One region of the Amycolatopsis sp. NPDC023774 genome, then DNA from elsewhere that is predicted to be linked to it. Evidence: riboswitches for the same ligand, from Rfam matches in the RefSeq annotation. Region 1 holds a riboswitch; the other holds the start of a gene.
What was found. A riboswitch is a leader RNA that binds a small molecule or an ion and turns the genes downstream of it on or off. The one in region 1 is predicted to bind thiamine pyrophosphate.
Positions count from the first base shown of each region.

Region 2: linked by a shared signal. The riboswitch ahead of AB0F91_RS03220 (thiamine ABC transporter substrate-binding protein) and the one ahead of thiC (phosphomethylpyrimidine synthase ThiC) in region 1 are both predicted to bind thiamine pyrophosphate.

Region 1 is NZ_JBFAAJ010000001.1:76,154-86,991, reverse strand. It holds gene pssA (CDP-diacylglycerol--serine O-phosphatidyltransferase) at 1-528, shown strand, start outside; gene AB0F91_RS00450 (TetR/AcrR family transcriptional regulator C-terminal domain-containing protein) at 537-1,022, opposite strand; gene AB0F91_RS00445 (hypothetical protein) at 1,205-1,336, shown strand; gene AB0F91_RS00440 (nitroreductase) at 1,357-1,824, shown strand; gene AB0F91_RS00435 (AAA family ATPase) at 1,830-4,109, shown strand; gene AB0F91_RS00430 (LytR C-terminal domain-containing protein) at 4,160-4,840, opposite strand; gene AB0F91_RS00425 (DUF3263 domain-containing protein) at 4,837-5,145, opposite strand; gene AB0F91_RS00420 (peptide deformylase) at 5,285-5,854, shown strand; TPP riboswitch at 6,287-6,418, shown strand; gene thiC (phosphomethylpyrimidine synthase ThiC) at 6,412-8,055, shown strand; gene thiD (bifunctional hydroxymethylpyrimidine kinase/phosphomethylpyrimidine kinase) at 8,083-8,901, shown strand; gene AB0F91_RS00405 (hypothetical protein) at 8,919-9,131, shown strand; gene AB0F91_RS00400 (helix-turn-helix domain-containing protein) at 9,209-9,604, opposite strand; gene AB0F91_RS00395 (NADP-dependent oxidoreductase) at 9,705-10,628, shown strand; gene AB0F91_RS00390 (phosphatidylinositol-specific phospholipase C domain-containing protein) at 10,690-10,838, opposite strand, start outside.
Region 2 is NZ_JBFAAJ010000001.1:631,758-642,595, forward strand. It holds gene ychF (redox-regulated ATPase YchF) at 11-1,093, shown strand; gene AB0F91_RS03210 (hypothetical protein) at 1,453-1,761, opposite strand; gene AB0F91_RS03215 (4a-hydroxytetrahydrobiopterin dehydratase) at 2,665-2,952, opposite strand; TPP riboswitch at 2,986-3,101, shown strand; gene AB0F91_RS03220 (thiamine ABC transporter substrate-binding protein) at 3,120-4,175, shown strand; gene AB0F91_RS03225 (iron ABC transporter permease) at 4,151-5,791, shown strand; gene AB0F91_RS03230 (ABC transporter ATP-binding protein) at 5,792-6,802, shown strand; gene AB0F91_RS03235 (ABC transporter permease subunit) at 6,815-7,693, opposite strand; gene AB0F91_RS03240 (ABC transporter ATP-binding protein) at 7,690-8,694, opposite strand; gene AB0F91_RS03245 (sigma-E factor regulatory protein RseB domain-containing protein) at 8,691-9,785, opposite strand; gene AB0F91_RS03250 (response regulator transcription factor) at 9,931-10,641, shown strand; gene AB0F91_RS03255 (HAMP domain-containing sensor histidine kinase) at 10,638-10,838, shown strand, end outside.

The DNA.
Region 1 (10,838 bases):
TGGTGGTCCGAGCAGTACGTGGTGATCGCCTGGACGATCGCCGTCGCCGCGCTGCTGATCAGCCGCATCCCGACGTTGTCGCTGAAGACCGTCAAGGTGCCCGCCAGGGCCATCGCGCCGCTGCTGGTGGGCGTCGGTCTCCTGGCGGCCGCGATCATCCAGTTCCCGTTGGTGGCGCTGGCCATCGCGCTGGTGCTGTACCTGCTGCACATCCCGTACGCGGTGTACCGCAACCGTTGGCTCGCCGCGCACCCCGAGGCGTGGACGGTCCCGCCGCGCGAACGCCGCGCCATTCGCCGTGCACGTTCGCAGCGGCGCCTGCGGTTGCGTCCGGCGTCTCGCCGGGTCGCGGGCGCGGCGATGCGCGCGGTGCGGCTGCCGCGCAACGGCTCCGACTTCGTGCGGGCGACGCGGGCCATCCGGGATCGCGACCACTCCGGGTCTGCGGCCGGCAGCTCCGGCGGTGCCGGTTCCGGCCCCAACCAGCGACGCCGGAGCTGGCGCCGGATCGGGATCCGCCGCCGCTGACCCGCGCGTCAGCGAGCCGCTGCCGCGCGCAGGCCGGTGAGCAGCAGGTCGAGCTGGTCGTGGAAGTCCTGCACGCAGTCGACGTCCGCCAGTGACGGCAGCACGCGGTACAAATTGGGCAGTTCCTCCGGCGTGACCATGCGGCTGAACCAGTCGCCGACGGGTTCGTCCCGCTGTGCGACGTCCCCGGCGACGGAGTCGGCCAGCGCCGCGCCGAACCTGAGTCCCATCAGCGACCGGTAGCCGCGGGCTGCGGCTTCCTCGTCGAGCCCGGCGTCAAGCAGTGCGCCCAGGAGAACGTCGATCACGCGCAACGCGCCGGGCGAGCGCGGGTTCGCCTCCTCGGCCACCAGCGCGCACCACGGCCGGGTGCCACGTGAACGCCGTGCAGAGGCCTTCGGCGAGCCGGCGGACGCGGGTTTCCCAGCTCCACGACGGCACCGGCAGCGGCACGGACTCGAAGACGCGCGCGGTGAGCCGGTCGAGCAGGTCACCTTTGTTCTTCACGTGGTCGTAGAGCGGCCCGCCTCGACGCCGAGGCGGGCCGTGAGCTTGCGCATCGACAGCGCGCCCATGCCGTCGGCGTCCACCAGGGCCAGCGCCGCGCCGAACGTGAGTCCCATCAGCGACCGGTAGCCGCGGGCTGCGGCTTCCTCGTCGAGCCCGGCGTCGAGCAGTGCACGAAACGCTGCTCACCACCACCCGTTCCGTCCGCCGCAAACTGGACCTCGACCGGCCGGTCGAGCCAGCGGTGATCGAAGACTGCCTGCGCATCGCCCAGCAGGCGCCCGCCGCCGGCGGCTGCTGAAGGCGCAGCGCTGGATCGTCGTGCTGGGCCCTGAGCTGCGCGCCGAGGTCGCGGTGATCACCAGGAAGGCCGCGCACGAGGTGTGGCAGCACTACGCGCACCTGGCCGACACCGGCATGTTCGCCTCCGCCCGCCACCTCGTGGACCACCTCGACCGGGTACCGGCGCTCGTGCTGCCGTGCATGCCGGGCCGGCCACCGGCGTCGGCCGCGGAGCAGTCGTCGTACTACGGCTCGATCTACCCGGCGACCTGGAGCTTCCAGCTCGCGCTGCGCACGCGCGGCCTGGCAAGCTCGCTGTGCAGCCACCACCTCGCGGGCCACGAGCCGGACGTCGCGCGCCTGCGGGGGATCCCGGCCGACGTCACGCAGGTCGGCCTCATCGCCGTGGCACACTCGACGCAGCGTGAGTTCTCCCCCGCCGCGCGGCCACCGGTGGGCGAGATCCTGTCGTTTGACGCCTGGGCGGGGTCCGCGTCGCTAGGGTGAACGGTGTGAGCGACCCGCAGATCACGCTGACCGTCAGGCACACGCCGTCCGCGCTGGATTCCCGGCGTGGAGTCGTGCGGATGCACCCCGAGGTGCTCGACGCGCTGGGCCTGCGCGCCTGGGACGCCGTGCACCTCACCGGCGCCCGTCGCAGCGCCGCGCTGGCCGCGCCGGCCGGGGAGGGCACGCCGGGCGTGGTGTTGACCGACGACGTCACGATGTCGAACCTCGGCGTCTCCGAGGGGTCCGAGATCGTGGTGACGCCGGCCGACGTCGCGGCGGCCAAGACGGTCACCGTCTCCGGCTCGCGGCTGGCCAGCGTGTCCGTGCCGCCGCAGACGCTGCGGCTCGCGCTCACCGGCAAGGTACTCACTCGTGGCGACGCCGTTTCGCTGCTGCCCCAGGACTTGGCGCCGGCGCCGGGTTCGGACGTCGCGGCCGTGCGCGGGCAGCTCTCGCGCGCGATCGGCGCGACGTGGACCAACGAGTTGCTCACCGTCACCGCCACGGAGCCGGAGGGCGTGGTCGTGGTCGGGCCGTCCACTGTGGTCAGCTGGCGCGACGGCGCCCGCACGGGCGAGACGCCGACCGACACCGTGCCCACGCGCAGCGCGACGGCCCTCGTGCGCAGCACCGCCGTGACGGCGGCCGAGGACTACCTCGACGCGGAGGTCATCGAGGAGACCAAGCCGGAGGAACTCGCGGAACCGGTCCCGCCGGTCGCCGACCTGGTCGGCGCGGAAGGGGCCGCGCGCAAGCTCGCCGAGTGGTTCGACCTGGCGTTCCGGCGGCCGGAGCTGCTGATGCGGCTGGGCACGTCGGCGCACCTGGGCGTGCTGCTGTCGGGGCCGGAGGGGGTCGGCAAGGCGACGCTGGTGCGGTCCGTCGCGCAGGCCGAGAAGGTGCGCGTGGTGTCGTTGGTCGCGCCCAACATCGCCGTCCTGGAGCCGAACACGGCCCACGCCCGCCTGCGCGAGGCCGTGACCCGCGCAGCCGAGGGCGACGGGCCCGCCGTGCTGCTGATCAACGACGTCGACGCGCTCCTGCCGGCCACGCAGCCGCCGCCGGTGGCCACCGTCGTCCTGGAGGAACTGCGCGCGGCCATGCGCCGCGAGGATCTCGCCGTGGTGGCGACGACGCAGCGCGCCGAGTCCGTGGACCCGCGGTTGCGCACCGCCGACCTGCTCGACCGCGAGCTCGGCCTGCCGCTGCCCGACGCGAAGACCCGCGTGGAGCTGCTGCGGATCCTGCTGCGTGACGTGCCCGTGGAACCGGGTGCCGACCTGGGCGTGCTCGCCGAGAAGACGCCCGGGTTCGTCGCCGCCGACCTCATCGCCCTGCGTCGCGACGCGGCTCTGCGCGCCGCCCTGCGCCAGCGTGACGTCGCCGAGCCGCGGATCTCGGAGCACGACCTGCTCGACGCGCTCGCCACCGTCCGGCCGATCTCGCTGTCCACTTCGGACAACCTGGCCACGGGCGGGCTGACGCTCGAGGACGTGGGCAACATGGTCGACGTCAAGCAGGCCCTCACCGAGACGGTGCTGTGGCCGCTGCGCTACCCGGATTCCTTCGCCCGCCTGGGCATCGACCCGCCGCGCGGCGTCCTGCTCTACGGCCCGCCCGGCGGCGGCAAGACGTTCCTCGTGCGCGCACTTGCCGGCACGGGCGCGCTCAACGTGTTCGCGATCAAGGGCGCCGAGCTGCTGGACAAGTGGGTCGGCGAGTCGGAGCGAGCCGTGCGCGACCTGTTCCGGCGGGCCGCCGACGCCGCGCCGTCGCTGATCTTCCTCGACGAGATCGACGCGCTGGCGCCGCGGCGCGGGCAGTCGTCCGACTCCGGCGTGGCCGACCGCGTGGTCGCCGCGCTGCTCACGGAGCTCGACGGCGTGGAGCCGATGCGCGAGGTCGTGGTGCTGGGCGCCACGAACCGGCCCGAGCTCGTGGACCCGGCGCTGCTGCGGCCAGGTCGCCTGGAGCGGCGCATCTACGTGCCGCCGCCCGACGCCGAGTCGCGCACCGCGATCCTCAAGGCGACGTCGAAGAACACGCCGCTGGCGTCCGATGTGGATCTGGCGGCCATCGCGGCCACCCTGGACGGTTACTCCGCCGCCGACTGCGCCGCGCTCATCCGCGAGGCCGCGCTCACGGCGATGCGCGAGTCACTCGAGGCGCACGTGGTCACGGCCGCCCATCTGGCGAAAGCGCGTGAGGTCGTGCGGCCGTCGCTGGACCCGGCACAGCTGGCGACGCTGCAGGCGTACGCGCAGGCGCAGCAGGAACGCTGACGGCAACGGGGGCCCCGCCTTCGCGGTGGGGCCCCCGTTGTTTTCGCTGGTCAGCTGCCCGTGTGGCCGCTCTGGTAGTCCTTCGTGATGATCACGATCACGCCCGGGCTCGAATTCTGGATGCCGTCGAACCGCGGCTGGGCCTGGAAGCCGAACTCGGCGGCCAACTGCTTCGCGGCGGCCTCCTCGTCGGTACCCGGCCGGAAGAAGGCCGTGGTGTGCGGGATCACGCCCTGCGGGTAGTTGCCGACCTCGGGCACGTTCCAGCCCGACGCGCGGAAGTCTTCGGCAGCCTGCTCGGCGAGGTGCGGGATCGTGGAGTTGTTGTAGACCCGCACGGTCACCCACTTGTTGGACGCCTGCTGGTCGTTGCCCGGCTGCCCCGGCTGACCACCTGGCTGGCCGGGCTGCCCCGGCTGTCCGCTCGCCTGGCCAGGCTGACCGGGCTGGCCCGGCTGCCCCGGTGGGCTGGCCGGTGGCGACGCAGGTGCCGACGAAGCAGGCGAAGACGGGGCCGAGGACGAAGGTGGCGTCGCCGAGGACGACGAGCCCGGCGCCGACTGCGACGACGACGGCGACCCGCTCGAGCTGGTGGGCCCGGCGTTGTTGTCGCCCGAGCCATTGCCCGACAGCACCGTCACGCCGCCGATGATCGCGGCGATCACGGCGACGCCGACGAGCGCGACGCCCGCGGCCCGCATGGGCCGGGACAGTCCCGAAAAGAAGCTCATGACAGTTCGATCCCCAGCCGCCTGGCGCCGCGCTTGCGCTGCCGGGCGGCGCGCGTCTTGCGCAGCCGCTTCACCAGCATCGGGTCGGCCGCCATGGCCTCAGGCTTTTCCAGCAGTGCGTTCAGCAGCTGGTAGTAACGGGTCGAGGACAGCGAGAACCGTTCCCGGATGGCGTTCTCCTTGGCACCGGCGTGCCGCCACCACTGACGTTCGAACGTGAGGATCTCCACCTCACGCTCGGTCAGGCCACCCACATTCTCCGGCGGCGACGGCTGGTCCCCAGCCATCGACTCCGCGGCGTCCATGCGGTCCTCGCAATCGGTGTCGGCTGTCCTTCCGCGGGCGCCATTCAACCACGGAACCCACGCTCGACATGGGCATCCGGCGCGGCGCGTCACGGTCCGATCCAGGTGTACCGGACGGGTCCGACTAAACTCGCTGCTCGTGACCGTCCACCCCATCCGCATCGCCGGCGATCCCGTGCTGCACCAGCCGACCCGTGAGGTCACGGAGTTCGACGAGCAGCTGCGCACGCTGACCGAGGACATGTTCGAGACGATGTACGCCGCCGAAGGCGTGGGCCTCGCGGCCAACCAGATCGGCCTCGACCTGCGCCTGTTCGTCTACGACTGCCCCGACGACGAGGGTGTCGAGCACCGCGGCCTGGTGGTGAACCCGAAGCTGGAGACGTCCGAGATCCCCGAGACCATGCCGGACCCGGACGACGACTGGGAGGGCTGCCTCTCGGTCCCTGGCGAGTCCTACCCCACCGGCCGCGCGTCGTGGGCGCGCGTGACCGGTTTCGACGTGACTGGTGAGCCGATCACGGTCGAGGGCACCGGCTACTTCGCCCGCTGCCTGCAGCACGAGACGGACCACCTGGACGGGCACCTGTACCTGGACCGCCTGGTGGGCCGCCACGCACGGGCGGCGAAGAAGATGCTGAAGAAGAACAAGTGGGGCGTGCCGGGGTTGAGCTGGCTGCCGCCGAAGGACGAGCCCGTAGAGGCCTGAGTTTCTTTGTCGACTAGTCTCCCGGTCCGGATTTCGGCCGGGAGACTCGTCGTTTCCACGGGATGCCCGGCGACGCGATGAAGTCACCGGGTTGGTGTTTGTCCTCGCTCGCCGGAAAAGTCCGCCACGAAGGGGCGGGACAAATCTCGGGACGCCGAGCTGCCGATCGAATAAAGTGCCGAATGAACGTCGTTCAGGTAATTGTGCCGGCCGGGTGAGCAGCGGCCTGAATCGCGCCGAAACAACGGCGGGCGAAACCCGGGAATTCACACGTACGGCCGCTGCAGCCACCACCGGTGCTGGTCGCCAAGCGGCAGGTGACTGTCACGTGAACCCCTGTCGGGCGCCTGCTCCGATCCGGTGAAGAACACACAGGACGAGCAGTCACCTTGTGCTCGCGTGATCCGCCGTGGCATGGTCGAGGGACAACCTCATAACCAACGCGGGAGCTCGCGCCTTGGCGGGCTGAGAGGGCGGCTGGTGTCTGTCTGTGGACACCCGGTGCCGCCGACCGCATGAACCTGACCGGGTAATGCCGGCGTAGGGAGTGAACGTCGTTGACGACACTGGAGAACGAGCCTGCCATCACGCCTTCCGTGACCACGGGGCCGATCACCGGTTCGCACAAGGTCTACCACCGCACCGAGTCGGGCCTGCGGGTTCCGGCGCGGCGCATCGACCTGTCGAACGGTGAGCACTTCGACGTGTACGACACGTCCGGGCCGTACACCGACCCGGACGCGAAGATCGACGTCCACAATGGACTTCACCCGCTGCGCGCCGGCTGGGCCGACGGCCGCGCGCACAACACCCAGCTCGGCTGGGCCAAGGCGGGCGTGATCACGCGCGAGATGGAGTTCATCGCCGCGCGCGAGCGATGCTCACCCGAGTTCGTGCGCGACGAGGTCGCGCGCGGGCGGGCGGTGATCCCCGCCAACCGCAAGCACCCGGAGAGCGAGCCGATGATCATCGGCAAGAAGTTCCTGGTGAAGATCAACGCCAACATGGGCAACTCGGCCGTCTGGTCCTCAGTGGAGGAAGAGGTCGACAAGATGGTGTGGGCCACCCGCTGGGGTGCCGACACGATCATGGACCTGTCCACGGGCAAGCGCATCCACGAGACGCGTGAGTGGATCGTCCGCAACTCCCCCGTTCCCGTGGGCACCGTGCCGATCTACCAGGCACTGGAGAAGGTCAACGGGGAGCCGGAGAAGCTGTCGTGGGAGGTCTACCGCGACACGATCATCGAGCAGTGCGAGCAGGGTGTCGACTACGTCACCGTCCACGCGGGTGTGCTGCTGCGCTACATCCCGCTCACCGCCCGGCGCGTGACCGGCATCGTGAGCCGCGGCGGCTCGATCATGGCCGCGTGGTGCCTCGCGCACCACAAGGAATCCTTCCTGTACACGAACTTCGAGGAACTCTGCGAGATCCTGCGCAAGTACGACGTCACGTTCTCCCTCGGCGACGGCCTGCGCCCCGGCTCGATCGCCGACGCCAACGACCGCGCGCAGTTCGCCGAGCTCGAGACCCTCGGTGAGCTCACGCACATCGCGCGCGAGCACGACGTGCAGGTGATGATCGAAGGCCCCGGCCACGTGCCGATGCACAAGATCAAGGAGAACGTGGAGCTGGAGGAACAGCTCACCGGCGAGGCGCCGTTCTACACCCTCGGCCCACTCGCCACGGACATCGCGCCGGCGTATGACCACATCACCTCGGCCATCGGCGCCGCACAGATCGGCTGGTACGGCACGGCGATGCTGTGTTACGTCACTCCGAAGGAGCACCTCGGCCTGCCCAACCGCGACGACGTGAAGACCGGCGTGATCACCTACAAGATCGCCGCGCACTCCGCCGACCTCGCGAAGGGCCACCCCCACGCACACGAGTGGGACGACGAACTGTCCAAGGCCCGCTTCGAGTTCCGCTGGAACGACCAGTTCAACCTCGCGCTCGACCCCGACACCGCGCGGTCGTACCACGACGAGACGCTGCCCGCGGAGCCGGCGAAGACCGCCCACTTCTGCTCGATGTGCGGCCCGAAGTTCTGCTCGATGCGGATCACCCACGACGTGCGCAAGTACGCCGAGGAACACGGGCTGTCCACTGTGGAGGCCATCGAGGCCGGCATGGCGGAGAAGTCGGCCGAGTTCGGCGAGCAGGGCAACAAGGTCTACCTCCCGGTCGTCGGGCAGTAGCTCCACCAGCTATTAGAGGCAGTAGTCATGACTGAAACCCCCCGCACCGCCCTCACCATCGCCGGATCCGACTCCGGCGGTGGTGCGGGCGTGCAGGCCGACCTGCGCACGTTCTTCGCCCACGGTGTCCACGGGCTCGTCGCGCTCACCGCCGTCACGGTGCAGAACTCGCTCGGCGTGCAGGGCTTCACCGAGGTCCCGGCCGACGTCGTCACGGCGCAGATCAAGGCCGTGGCCGGCGACATGGGCGTGAACGCGGCCAAGACCGGCATGCTCGCCACGGCCGACATCATCCAGGCCGTGGCGAATACGATCGACGAGGTCCACATCGGACGCAACACGGACACCCCGTTCGTCGTCGACCCGGTGGCGGCGTCGATGACCGGCCACGCACTGCTGCGCGAGGAGGCGCTGGAAGCCATCCGCACGGAGCTCTTCCCGCGCGCCACGCTGATCACGCCGAACCTCGACGAGGTGCGGCTGCTCACGGGCATCACGGTCACCGGCGCGCAAACCCAGCGCGCGGCGGCCGAGGCGCTGCTGGAGTTCGGGTCTCGGTGGGTGCTCGTGAAGGGCGGGCACCTCTACGAGGCCGAGGACTGCGTGGACCTGCTGACTGACGGCACCGACGTGCTGACGCTCAGCGGTGTGCGCATCGACACGGAGAACACCCACGGCGGCGGCGACACGATGGCCTCGGCCATCACGTCGTCGCTCGCCAAGGGCGCCGATGTGCCGACGGCGGTGACCGAGGCGAAGAAGTTCATCGAACGCTGCGTCGCCGAGGCTTATCCGCTGGGCGCCGGCGTGGGGCCGGTGTCCCCGTTCTGGCGACTGGCCGACTGACCGGCCACACTGGACCCGTGACCGACAACGCCGCCGCCCGCGCACTGTGGGCGCAGATGCCTTTGGACCTGCAGTTCGAGGTCGACCAGCTGGTCTCGGCCAACAAACCGGCCGCGGCCCTCAAGATGATCCGGAAATGGGGCCTGGAGCCCAAACCGGGCATCGCCGAGAGCCGGGCCGTGACCGACTACCGCAAGAGCGTGCTGAAGCCGCCGCCGCGCTTCACCTGAGCCGCCGGCCCGAAGCACCCCAATGCGGCGTTCGGTGCGCTCAACGCAACCAACGCCGCATTGGGGTGCGGGTGCGGCTAGGTTACGGGTTCGAGCGAGCGCGTGTCGTAGGTGTTGCGCGCGTCGCGGATACGGTCGAAGTTCGACTGCGACCACGTGCTCAGCGCCACCAGGTGGGCACTGACCTCAGCACCCATCGGAGTGAACGCGTACTCGACGGTCGGCGGCGTGGTCGGGAAGACCTTGCGGCTGACGAAACCGTCGCGTTCGAGGTTTCGCAGGTTTTGCGTGAGCATCTTCTGGCTGATGCCGCCGACGGCGCGGCGCAGCTCGCCGAAGCGGTGCGGCCGCTGCTCCAGCACGCCGAGCACGAGCGCAGTCCACTTGTTCGCGAGCAGGTCGAGCACATCGCGGCAGGGACAGCTCTTCAGGTAGACGTCCCACGATCCGTCCTGGTCACGAGTGGTTTCCATCAGGTACCTACATTACCGGGAAGTGCCATCTGGCGAAAAGTGACCATTGGCCCGAGCATAGGGGAAGGCCCAGCGAACCGACCAGAAGGAGAGATCCGAGATGCGCGTGGTGACCCAGCGGGAGTTCGGCGGCCCGGAGGTGCTGCGGGTGACCGAGACCGACCGCCCGGCGCCGGGCCCGACCGAGGTACTGGTGCGCGTGCACGCCGCCGGCATCAACCCCGTCGACTGGAAGACTCGGGCGCAGCAGGTGTTCCTGGGCCAGCCGCCCTACACGCTGGGCTGGGACGTGTCCGGCGTCGTCGAAGAGGTGGGTTTCGGGGCCACCGGCGTGAAGCAGGGCGACGAGGTGCTCGGCATGCCGTGGTTCCCGCGCGAGGCCGCGGCCTACGCGGAGTACGTGACGGCGCCCTCCCGGCAGTTCGTCCGCAAGCCGGCCGGGCTGTCGCACGCGGAGGCGGCCGGGCTACCGCTGGCCGGGCTCACGGCGTGGCAGGCGTTGGTGGACGTCGCGGATGTCCGGAGTGGGCAGCGGGTGCTCGTGGACGCGGCCGCCGGTGGCGTCGGTCACCTCGCCGTGCAGATCGCGAAGGCGCGCGGTGCGTACGTGCTCGGCACGGCCAGCGCGGCGAAACACGATTTCCTGCGGTCACTGGGCGTGGACGAGCCGATCGACTACCGCGACGAGAAGGCGACACCGGCGGATCTCGACGTCGTGCTCGGACTCGTCGGCGAGGACGGCGACCTGCGCTGGCTGCCGTCGCTCAAGCCGGGCGGCCTGCTCATCAGCGTGCCCAGTGGGGTCGGCACGCGGGCTCAGGAGGACGCGGCAAAGCGGGGCGTGCGGACGGCGCCGATCCTCGTGGAGCCGGATCGCGTGGGGCTTCTCGGGCTGGTGGAGCTCGTCGAGGCGGGCCGGCTGAAGGTGCATGTGGACCAGACGTTCCCCCTCGAAGACGCGGCGAAGGCCCACGAGGTGGGCGAAGGCGGGCGCGTCACGGGGAAATTGGTCCTCACCGTCTGATGTGGACTGACAGTGGCCCCGGCTTCGCAGTCGGGGCCACTGTGGACTGTCCAGGTGGAACTCAGCCGCGCGCCACGACCTGTGGCAGCACCGTGGTCAGGCCCGTCCAGTCGGACGTGACCACGGACGCGTGCTGCGCCGCCAGCTCGGCCACACGCTGGTTGGCCTGGTCGACGGTCGGGTTGTGGTCATCGATGGCCGGGGCGACGT
Region 2 (10,838 bases), 560 kb from region 1:
CTCAACTGTCGTGAGTCTGACCCTCGGTATCGTCGGCCTGCCCAACGTCGGCAAGTCCACCCTGTTCAACGCGCTGACGCGCAACGACGTGCTCGCCGCGAACTACCCCTTCGCGACGATCGAGTCCAACGTCGGCGTCGTCCCGCTGCCGGACCCGCGCCTCGACAAGCTGGCGGAGATGTACAGCTCGGAGAAGATCGTGCCGGCTGTCGTGTCCTTTGTGGACATCGCGGGCATCGTGAAGGGTGCGTCCGAGGGTGCCGGACTGGGCAACAAGTTCCTCGCGAACATCCGCGAGGCCAACGCGATCTGCCAGGTCATCCGCGTGTTCGACGACCCGGACGTGGTCCACGTCGACGGCCGCATCGATCCGTCGAGCGACATCGAGACCATCAACACCGAGCTGATCCTCGCCGACCTGCAGACGCTCGACAAGGCCCTGCCGCGCCTCGAGAAGGAGGCGCGCACCAAGAAGGAGGCGCGCCCGGCGCTGGAGAACGCGCAGCGCGCCAAGGAAATCCTCGACGCGGGCCGCACGCTGTTCCAGGCACAGAAGGAAGTGGACTTCGAGTCGCTGCGCGAGCTGAGCCTGCTGACGACGAAGCCGTTCCTGTACGTCTTCAACGCCGACGAGGGCGTGCTGACGGATTCCGGCCGGCGCGAGGAACTGGAGAAGCTCGTCGCCCCCGCCGACGCCGTCTTCCTCGACGCGAAGGTCGAATCCGAGCTGCTGGAACTCGACGATGAGGAGTCCGTGCGCGAGCTGCTGGAGTCCGTGGGCCAGGCCGAGCCGGGCCTCAACGCCCTCGCCCGCGCCGGCTTCCACACCCTGGGCCTGCAGACCTACCTCACCGCGGGCCCGAAGGAATCGCGCGCCTGGACGATCCCCCAGGGCGCCACCGCCCCCCAAGCCGCCGGCGTCATCCACACGGACTTCGAGCGCGGCTTCATCAAGGCGGAGATCGTGTCGTACACCGATTTGATGGAGGCCGGCTCGATGGCCGCTGCGCGCGCCGCGGGGAAGGTGCGCATGGAGGGCAAGGATTATCTGATGGCGGACGGGGATGTGGTGGAGTTCAGGTTCAACGTCTGAGCCTTGCTCGCGGTCGTGGGCTCGGCGGATGACCGACGAACTGGCTGTCGCTCTCCAAGAGCACCACGCGATGCCATTTCCTGCTCCCGAGGTCGTTCGAGGTGCGGACTACGGCTCGGTCTGCGCCGTGATGATCGCCGCTGACATCGTCGGCCAGTCGCAAAGGATTGACGGCGGGGAGCTGCTGTCGGATCGGTCGTGGAACTTTCTCGCGGAGCGCGAGGCCAGGTTGCAGGGCTCGCTCTCCGAGTTCCCCGAAGCGGGCGGCCGTATTGCGAACACCTCCTGCGCATTGCGGAACTCGCGTTCAAGCGCATGGACGCACGTGCCGCTGCTCGGTCCGGGTCCGACGCGGGGCTTCAGAACAACGTCAGCTGACCCTCGGGTGGGCGGGTCCGCGCGATGATGGCGTCGCAGCGGTGGCAGGTCACGGCTTCGTCCGTCGGGTTCAGACCGCGGTAGTCCCAGCCGTTGAGGCCGGTCCCGCAGGCGGGCAGCCATTCCTCGGTGACGAGGTGGACCGTGCCGGTGGCCGTGCGGCCGTGGACGCGGGTCGTGTTCGGTGGCGCTGCCGGGCGGTGGTGCCTGAGGCGACGCTGGAACGCCGCGAGCGGTTCGCGCCGCCGGGGCAGGGCGAACAACGCCGGTGGGTCATCCTCCGGAGTCATGACCACCACGGTCGCAGGCTCTCGTGGTGATCGTCTACCGCCAACCCGGGGTTGCTCCACGCACACAGGTTCAGCATTCGTTCTTCGGCAACATGCCCTGTTCGCACAGCCAGTCGTGTTGGATTTCGCCGGAGGTTTTGCCGCGGCCAGGACCGCTGGGGTCGAGATAGCCCTGGTATTCCTTGCAGCTCGGGTTGAACTTGCGTGCGTTGACGGCTCGTTGGCCGCAGCCGGGGCGGGTGTCGCGGATCCGGGGTTTGGGTGACTTCCGGGTGGTCCGCGGCGTGGAGGCCGACGTCGTCGTGGCCGCCGGAGGGGGCGACGTCGGAGGGGGCGACGTCGGTGAAGGGGGTGGCGTGGTCGGCGAAACCGGAGCGGCAGGGGCCGCCGAAGTCGACACGGGCGCCGGCGGCGGGTCAGGTCGCGCGCAGGACGCGGCAGCCAGGCACAGCACGGCTGCCGCGCACGCGACGGAGGAACGGTTCATGCCGAGTCGTCGGCACCGAACCGTCCGGTGTTTCGGAGGGTGATGAGAACGCTCAGCTGAGCAGACCGAGCACCACCAGGGCCGCCAGTGTGAACGCCGTGGCGAACAGAGTGATCCAGGCGCGCTGGGTGGGCGAGAGGGCGGTGGGCGAGTTGTTCATCGCGTGTCCTAGCGGGGGTGGGGCGGGCGGATTCCGCTGGGATAGCGCGCTGATCAAGGGTGGTGTTACAGCCTGTGGTCGAGATCACGGTGGGCGCGGAAAGTGCGCCACAGGACCGCGCCGGCGACGGCGACCATCAGGGTGAACGCGAGAGTGCCGACAACGATTGCCTGGGTCATGAAAGGGGTCCCTCCTCGTGGAACGTACGAAGAGAGGACGTGTCAGCCCGCGGGAGGTGTCGCGACAGTAGGGCGCGTCACACGGTGAGCGCGGCGTCGATCTGGCCGGCGAGAGCGAAGTCCTTCGAGGTGAGGCCGCCTTCCGAATGGGTGGAGAGGCGGAAGGTCACCGTGCGCCAGCGGATGTCGATGTCCGGGTGGTGGTCGGCGGCCTCGGCGAGTTCGGCGACGCGGACGACGTAGGCCACGGCGTTCGGGAACGAAGAGAGGGTCACCGAACGGGTGATCGTGGCGCCGTCGCGTTGCCAGTCGGGCACGGTGGCCAGGGCGGACGAGATCTCGGAGTCGCTCAGTAGTTGCGCCATGTGTCCAATGGTGAACCCGTTTGGGCTACGCTGCACGGTTGCCACGGGAGTCCGGTGCAGCCGGGCTGAGAGGCGGGCGGTGAAAGCCCGCGACCGTTCGCACCTGATTCCGGATCATGCCGGCGCAGGGAGGGCTGCTCTCCCCGCATCCGGCGCAAGGAGGGCAGATGATTCCGCGGACCGCACGCACGGTGCTGGGACTGACCATGGTCACGGTGCTGGCGAGCGCGTGCTCGCTGTCCGGCGGCTCGGGCGGCGACGCCCAGCAGACGCCGACGGTCACGCTCGTCACGCACGACTCGTTCGTCGCGCCGCAGGACGTGCTCGACGCGTTCCAGAGGCAGTCCGGGATCAAGCTCAAGATCCTCAAGTCGGGCGACGCGGGGGAGCTCACCAACAAGCTGGTTCTCACCAAGGCCAACCCGATCGGCGACGTCGCGTTCGGCGTCGACAACACGTTCGCGTCGCGCGCGCTGGGTGAAGGCGTCTTCCAGCCGTACACGAGCCCCGAGGCCGACCGCGGGCCGCAGCGGTACTCGGTGGATCCGCAACACCGCCTGAGTGCGGTCGACGTCGGCGACGTCTGCGTCAACATCGACCCCGCCTACTTCGCGAGCAAGCACCTGCCCGAGCCCAAGACGTACGACGACCTCGCCGACCCGAAGTACAAGGACCTGACCGTCGCCGAGAGCCCCGCCACGGCGTCGCCCGGGCTGGCGTTCCTGCTGGGCACCGTGGCGAAGTACGGCGAGCAGGGCTGGCACGACTACTGGGCGAAGCTCAAGGCCAACGGCGTGAAGGTCGACAGCGGCTGGGAAGAGGCCTACACCAAGGACTTCTCCGGCTCCTCGGGCAAGGGGCCGCGCCCGATCGTGGTCTCCTACGCGTCCTCCCCGGCCGCCGAGATCGGCGACGACGGCAAGCCGCGCACCAAGGCCCTGCTCGACACGTGCTTCCGCCAGATCGAGTATGTCGGCGTCCTCGCGAACACCAAGCAGGTCCCGCAGGCCCAGAAGGTGGTCGACTTCCTGCTGTCGCAGCAGTTCCAGGCGACGGTCGCGGCCAACATGTACGTCTACCCGGCCCGCGAGGGCGTGGACCTGCCCACCGGCTGGGCCGCGGCCGCGCCGCTGCCGCAGGACCCCGCGACTCTGCCCGCCGACCAGATCCAGGCCGGTCGTGAGAAGTGGATCGGTGAATGGCGCTCGCTCATGGGCGCGTAACGCCGGCGCAAACGGCGCGCACAGCCGGCCTCGCGCTGCTCGGCCTGCTGCCCGTCGCGTTCCTGGTCGTGTTCTTCGCCTGGCCGGTCGTCGCGATCCTCGGCCGCGGCTTCTCGGCCGGCGGCGTGGACACGGTCCTGGCCGACGCGCAGACGTGGCAGCTCGCCGCGTTCACGCTGGTCGGCGCCGCCGCGTCCACGGTCGTCGCCGTGGTCGCGGGGCTGCCGGTGGCGTACGTGCTCGCGCGCGTGAAGCTGCCGGGCGTCGGGCTCGCCCGCACCCTGGTGCTGGTGCCCTTCGTCCTGCCGACGGTGGTCGTCGGGCTCGCGTTCCGCGCGCTGTGGCCCGACGGCGGCGTGCTGCCGCTGGTGCTGGCCAACGCGTTTTTCAACGTCGCCGTGGTCGCCCGGACCGTCGCCGGGCTGTGGCGCCACCTCGACCCACGGGCGACCGAGGCCGCCCGCGCGTTGGGCGCCTCGCCGTGGCGGGCCTTTCGCACGGTGACGCTCCCGGCGCTCGGCCCGGCCGTCGCGTCGGCGGCGGCGGTCGTCTTCCTCTTCTGCGCCACCAGTTTCGGCGTGGTGCTCATCCTCGGCGGCGGCCGCTACCGCACGCTCGAGACCGAGATCTACCTGCGCACGGTCGACCTGCTGGACCTCTCCGGAGCGGCCGCGCTGTCGCTCATCCAGTTCGCCGCCGTCCTCGCCGCGCTCGGGTTGGGCGCGATTGCCCGACGGCGGCGCGAGAACGCCGTGAAACTCAAGCAGTCCACGCCCCGGCGGCCGAGAAGAGGCGAATGGTGGACCGTCGGCGCCGCCGCGCTCGTGATCGCGCTGCTGATGACGCCGATCGTCGCGCTGCTGCTGGCGTCGGTGTCCACACCGGACGGTTGGAGTCTCGCCGGGTTCCGTGCGCTGGCGAGCACCGGCACGGACGACGCGCTGCAGGTCTCCGGCTGGGTGGCCGCGAAGAACTCCCTCGCCGCGGCCACCGACGCGACCCTGCTCGCGATGACCGTCGGCGTGCTGGCCAGCGTGGTGCTCGTCGCCCTGAGACGCGCACCCGGGCGCCTCGCCCGCGGCATGGGCGAGACGATGGACGCCGCCCTGATGCTGCCGCTCGGCGTCTCCGCCGTGACGGTCGGCTTCGGCTATCTCGTGACGCTCGACGCGCTGCCCGGCGACCTGCGCACCTCGCCGCTGCTCGTGCCGCTCGCGCAGGCGCTGGTGATCATCCCGCTGGTCGTGCGGATGATCCTGCCGGTGCTGCGCGCCGTCGACGTGCGGCTGCGCCAGGCCGCGTCGACGCTCGGGGCGAGCCCGGCGCGCGTGTGGCGCGAGATCGACCTGCCCCTCACCGCGCGTTCGCTCGTCGCGGCCGCCGGGTTCGGCTACGTGGTGGCGCTCGGCGAGTTCGGCGCCACGAGCTTCCTCGCCCGCCCCGACGCGCCGACGCTGCCCGTCGCCGTCGCGACGCTCATCTCACGCCCGGGTGAGCTCAACAACCAGATGGCGTACGCGGCGTGCGCGCTGCTCATGGTCGTGACGGTCGTGGCCGTCGCGCTGATCGACCGGTTCGGCTCCGTTCGCGGGCACGGCACGGTGGGGGAGTTCTGAATGGCGCTCACAGTGCGGGACCTCACGGTCCACTACGGCTCGTTCGCCGCGGTGCGCGACGCGCGCCTCGACATCACCGACGGCGAGGTGCTCGCCCTGCTCGGCCCGTCCGGCTCCGGCAAGTCGACGCTGCTGCGTGCCATCACCGGCCTGGAGCCCATGACGTCCGGCTCGGTCAGCTGGGACGGCACCGACCTCGCCACCGTGCCCGTGCACCGGCGCGGGTTCGGGCTGGTCTTCCAGGACGGCCAGCTCTTCCCGCACCGCGACGTCGCCGCGAACATCGCGTTCGGGCTGCGCATGCACGGGATCCCCAAAGCGAAGCACCGAGCGCGCGTCGAGGAGCTGCTGGAACTGGTGGGGCTCAAGGGGTTCGAACGCCGGCGTGTCACCGAGCTGTCGGGCGGCCAGGCCCAGCGCGTGGCCCTGGCCCGCGCCCTCGCACCCGAACCGCGGCTGCTGCTGCTCGACGAACCGCTCTCCGGCCTCGACGCGGGGCTCCGTGAGCAGCTCGCCATCGACCTCGCGGACCTGTTGCGGCGCAGCAAGATCACCGCGCTGCTGGTCACCCATGATCAAGAAGAGGCGTTCACGCTCGCCGACCGCGTGGCCGTGCTGGATGCCGGCGAGATCCGGCAGGAAGGCGCCGTGCGGTCCGTGTGGCGCAACCCGGCGGACGACGACGTCGCGAAGTTCCTCGGCGCCACGTCGTTCGTCGACGGGGTGGCCGCGGGCGGGGTTGTGCGCACCGAGCTCGGTGACGTCGTGCTCCCGGAGCCCGAAGACGGCCCGGTGCGGCTCGGCTTGCGGCCCCATGCGTTGCGCGTCGCCGAAACCGGCGTGACCGGCGAGGTGACGGCCGCGGTGCACCGCCGTGAGCACCTCAGGCTGGTCGTGCGACTGTCCGGAAAGCACACGGCGGACGCGGTCGCGCCCGTGACGGCCGACTTGCGTGCGGGCGATCCCGTCCGGCTCGCACTGGACCCGGACGGGATCGCGATCGTCGGCTGAAACCCCTCGAACTCAGCCGTCTCGGGTCGCCAGCCGGCCGTACGCCAGCGACAGCCCCACGACGATGTAACAAGCCGCTCGCAGCGCGCCTTCGGTGAGCATCGAGCCGCCGATCGGGTCCCGCAGGATCTCCGTCGGGGCTTCGGACCAGTTGCGGTTGAGCAGGAACGGGTGCAGCCAGTCGAGCGAGGTCAGGAACCCCAGGATCGTGAACACGATGTCGCCGGCCAGCACCGAGGCGACCACGAGCATCGGGTGTTCCGTCCAGCTCGACACGGCCAGCGCGACCGCGCCGACGGCCCACAGCTGCAGCACGATCCAGCCCGCCACCAGCAGGATCCGGCCCAGCGCCGCGCCGAGCGACAACGTCGTGCCCGACAGCGTGAACAGCGATCCGGTGCCGTTGATGATCAGCCCGGTCACTACGCCCGTGACGCACATCGCCAGCACCGCGACCACACACACGACCGCCACGCCGATCGCCTTCACCACCAGCAGCCGGCCGCGGCTGACGGGGGCGACGAGCCACGCCCGCAACGTGCCGTGGGCGGCTTCGCCCGCGAGCGCGTCGGCGCCGGCCATGGCCGAGGCCAGCGGAAGCAGCAGGGCCAGCGTCATCGTCAGCGCGGCGATGGGCAGCACCAGCGCGTTGTTCACGGCCGACGCGAGCAGTGCCGCGTCGGCGTCGGCCGGGCCGCCGTCGGGCCCGCTGTCGCCGACGAGCGTGAGGCCGATGCCGATCACGATCGGCACCACGGCCAGCAGCGCGAGCACGGCCAGCGTGCGCGGGCGCCGGAAGATCCAGCGCAGCTCGGCCGCGACGAGCCGCGGCAGCGGCACCGTGTCGTGGCCCGTGCGGCTCACCGGTGCCGTGAGCGTCGCGGTGGTCATGCTTCCCCCTCGGATTCGGAGCCGTTGGCACCTTCGGTGAGCCGCGCGAACAGGTCCTCCAGCCCGGTTCGCGCGCGAGTCGCCTCGTGCACCTCGACACCGGCGCCCACGAGCACCTGCAGCACCCGCGGCGCGGGCGTGGCGGTGAGGTCGGCGCGGACGCCGTCGGGCGTGAGCCGGGCCCCGATCCGGTTCTCCCGCAACACTTCCACCGCGTGCTCCGCGTCGGGCGTGCGCACCAGCAGCGCCGCGTTGCCCGACTCCAGCAGCTCGGCCAGCTCGCCCTGAGCCACGACCGTGCCCGACTGCAGCACGGCGACGTGGGTGCACGTCGCCTCGACCTCGGCGAGCAGGTGCGAAGACACGAGCACGGTGCAGCCGTCGGCGTGCAGCTCGGCGATGATGCGGCGGATCTCGCGCGTGCCGGCGGGGTCGAGGCCGTTGGTCGGCTCGTCGAGGATCACCATCCGGCGCGGCACGAGCAGCGCCGCGGCCAGCCCCAGCCGTTGCTTCATGCCGAGCGAATAACCCTTGTAGCGGCGGCGCGCGGCGACGGTGAGGCCCACGCGTTCCAGCGCCCCGTCCACGGCCGCGGGGATCGCGTCCGACGCCAGCCGCGGCTCGGCGGCCGCGAAGCGCAGCAGGTTGTCGCGCCCGGAGAGGAACGGGTGGAAGCCCGGCCCCTCCACGAGGGCGCCGACGTCGGGCAGCGCGTGGGGCGCGCCGTCGGGCATCGGCCGGCCGAGCAGCTCGACCTCGCCCTCGGTGGGCCGCACGAGGCCCAGCAGCATGCGGATCGTGGTCGTCTTGCCCGAGCCGTTGGGCCCGAGCATCCCGAGCACGGCCCCTTCGGGCACGTCGAGATCGACGTGGTCCACCGCGACCGTGCCGCGGTAGACCTTGCGCAGCCCGCGCGTGCGCGCGGCGAGCGGGACCGCCGGGGCGGACACCTCCTGGGAGATGCCCGCCCCGGTTACCACCGCACTGGTCGTGTCGGTCACTTCTGGCCCAGCGCCTCGTACAGCACCTGCTCCGGCACCGCACCGGCGGCGAACCGCCCGTCGTCGGTCAGCACCGCGCCGCCGACCTTGGTGGTGAACAGGTAGCCGCTGCCCCAGGTGCCGTTCACGCGCTTGGCGAAGCGGCTGAGCAGCTGCTGCGGGTCGGCGTTTCGGCCCTCGGCTCCGGCCGGCTTCTTGCCGGACAGCGCGTCGGCCGGCACCTTGCCCGTGATCACGGTGTCCCAGCCGTCGCCGACGAGCTTGGTGTCCTGCTTGGCCTCGTCGGCCAGCGCCTTGGTCTGGTCGTCGATCTTCGCGGTCTTCTCCGTCACCTTGGCGCCCTGGGGCGGCGTGAAGGTGAACAGGCCGGCCGACTGCGGCGCGAACTTCACGTCGGTGAACGCCAGTTGCAGCGCCGGCGCCGTGGTTCCGTTGCTCAGCACGGAAAGCCTCAGCGGCATGCGCGTCTGCGAGTCCACGGCCACGCGGATTTCGCGCAGCAGCGTGCGTTCGGTCGGCTTCGGGGTGAAGACCAGCTCGTAGGCCGGACGGTCGGCGACGTTCGCCGTGCCGTCCACGGAGACGGTGCTGTTCTCGCGCACCTTGGCCAGCAGTTCCTTGGTCGCTGTGGCCGGGTCGGCCATCTCGCCGGCGCCCATCTCGTGCTTCGTGGCGACGTCGGCCGGGATGGTCGTCTTCGTCGCCGAGTTGTTGCTGGAGTGGTAGTCCCACACGGTGGTGCCGTCGCGGACGATCGTCTCCTGCGAAGCGCCGTTGGTCAGCGAGATCTTGGCCTTGCCGGCGCCGTCGCTGAACACGTGCGCGGAGTCGATGTTCAGCGCGCTCATCCCCGGGACCGCGCCGCCGGCCGCGCCCATGGCGGGCAGGCCGAGGTCGTTGCTCACGCTCACGGTGCCGTCGAACGGACCGGGGTTCGCCGTCATCACGGACTGAACCAGGTCCTCGGCGCTGATCTGCGGCAGCTTCGGCGCGTCGCCGGCCGAAGCCGGCATCGCGACCACCACGAGCCCCCCGACCCCCAGAGCGGTGCCGACGACGGCCGCGGTGATGGCCTTCTTCTTCGGATCCATGTCGTCTCTCCCTGTGTTTCCGAGCCCCAGTGTGCTCGGCTCCCGGAACCGACGCTTCCCCCTCGAGGCTGAGATACCCCTGAATACTCGGCCTCCGTGGCTGAGATCGCGCTGAGAGCTCGCGCACGACCTGCGCAAACCGGCCATGATGAAGCTCGTGAAACCTCGGGTGCTGGTGGTCGACGACGAGCCGGGCGTGCTCAAGGCGCTGCAACGCGGCCTGCGCGCGGAGGACATGGACGTGGTCACGGCGGCCGACGGGCCGTCCGGGCTGCGGCTGGCGCGCACCGGCGCGTTCGACGTGGTGCTGCTCGACATCATGCTGCCCGGCCTGTCCGGCTACCGCGTGCTGCAGCAGCTGCGCGCCGAGAACGTGACGACGCCCGTCCTGCTCGTATCCGCCAAGGACGGCGAGATCGACCAGGCCGACGGGCTCGACCTCGGCGCCGACGGGTACCTCGTGAAGCCGTTCTCCTTCGTCGTCCTGGTCGCGCAGGTGCGCGCGGTGCTGCGGCGCGCCGGGCCTGACGCTTCGCGCGGCACGCTGCGGCTCGGCTCGCTGGAGGTCGATCGCGCGTTGCGGCAGGTGCGCTGGGACGGCACCGAGGTGCCGTTGTCGCCGCGTGAGTTCGGGCTGCTGGAGGTGCTCGTGAGCCGCGCGGGCACTGTCGTCACGAAGGACGAGCTGCTGCGCGCGGTCTGGGGCGAGGAGCAGGCGGTGACGCGCAACCTCGTGGAGGTCTACGTCGGCTACGTGCGGCGCAAGCTCGACGCGGTCGGCGCCGGCGCGCTGCTGCGGACGGTGCGCGGCCACGGTTACCTCGCGTCCGACGCGCAGCTGGACGAGGTCATGTGATCGGCTCACCGTCCTGGTGGCGCGGCCGGTCGCTGCAGGTCCGGATCACGGTGCTGGCCACCACGATCACGCTCGCCTGCCTGCTCGGCCTCGCCACGCTCGCCGCCAGCCGGCTCGAACCGCTGCTCGTCGACTCCGTCGACCACGAGCTCACGGCCGCGCTCGGACCCGCGTCGGCCGAGGTCGCGGCGGGACGA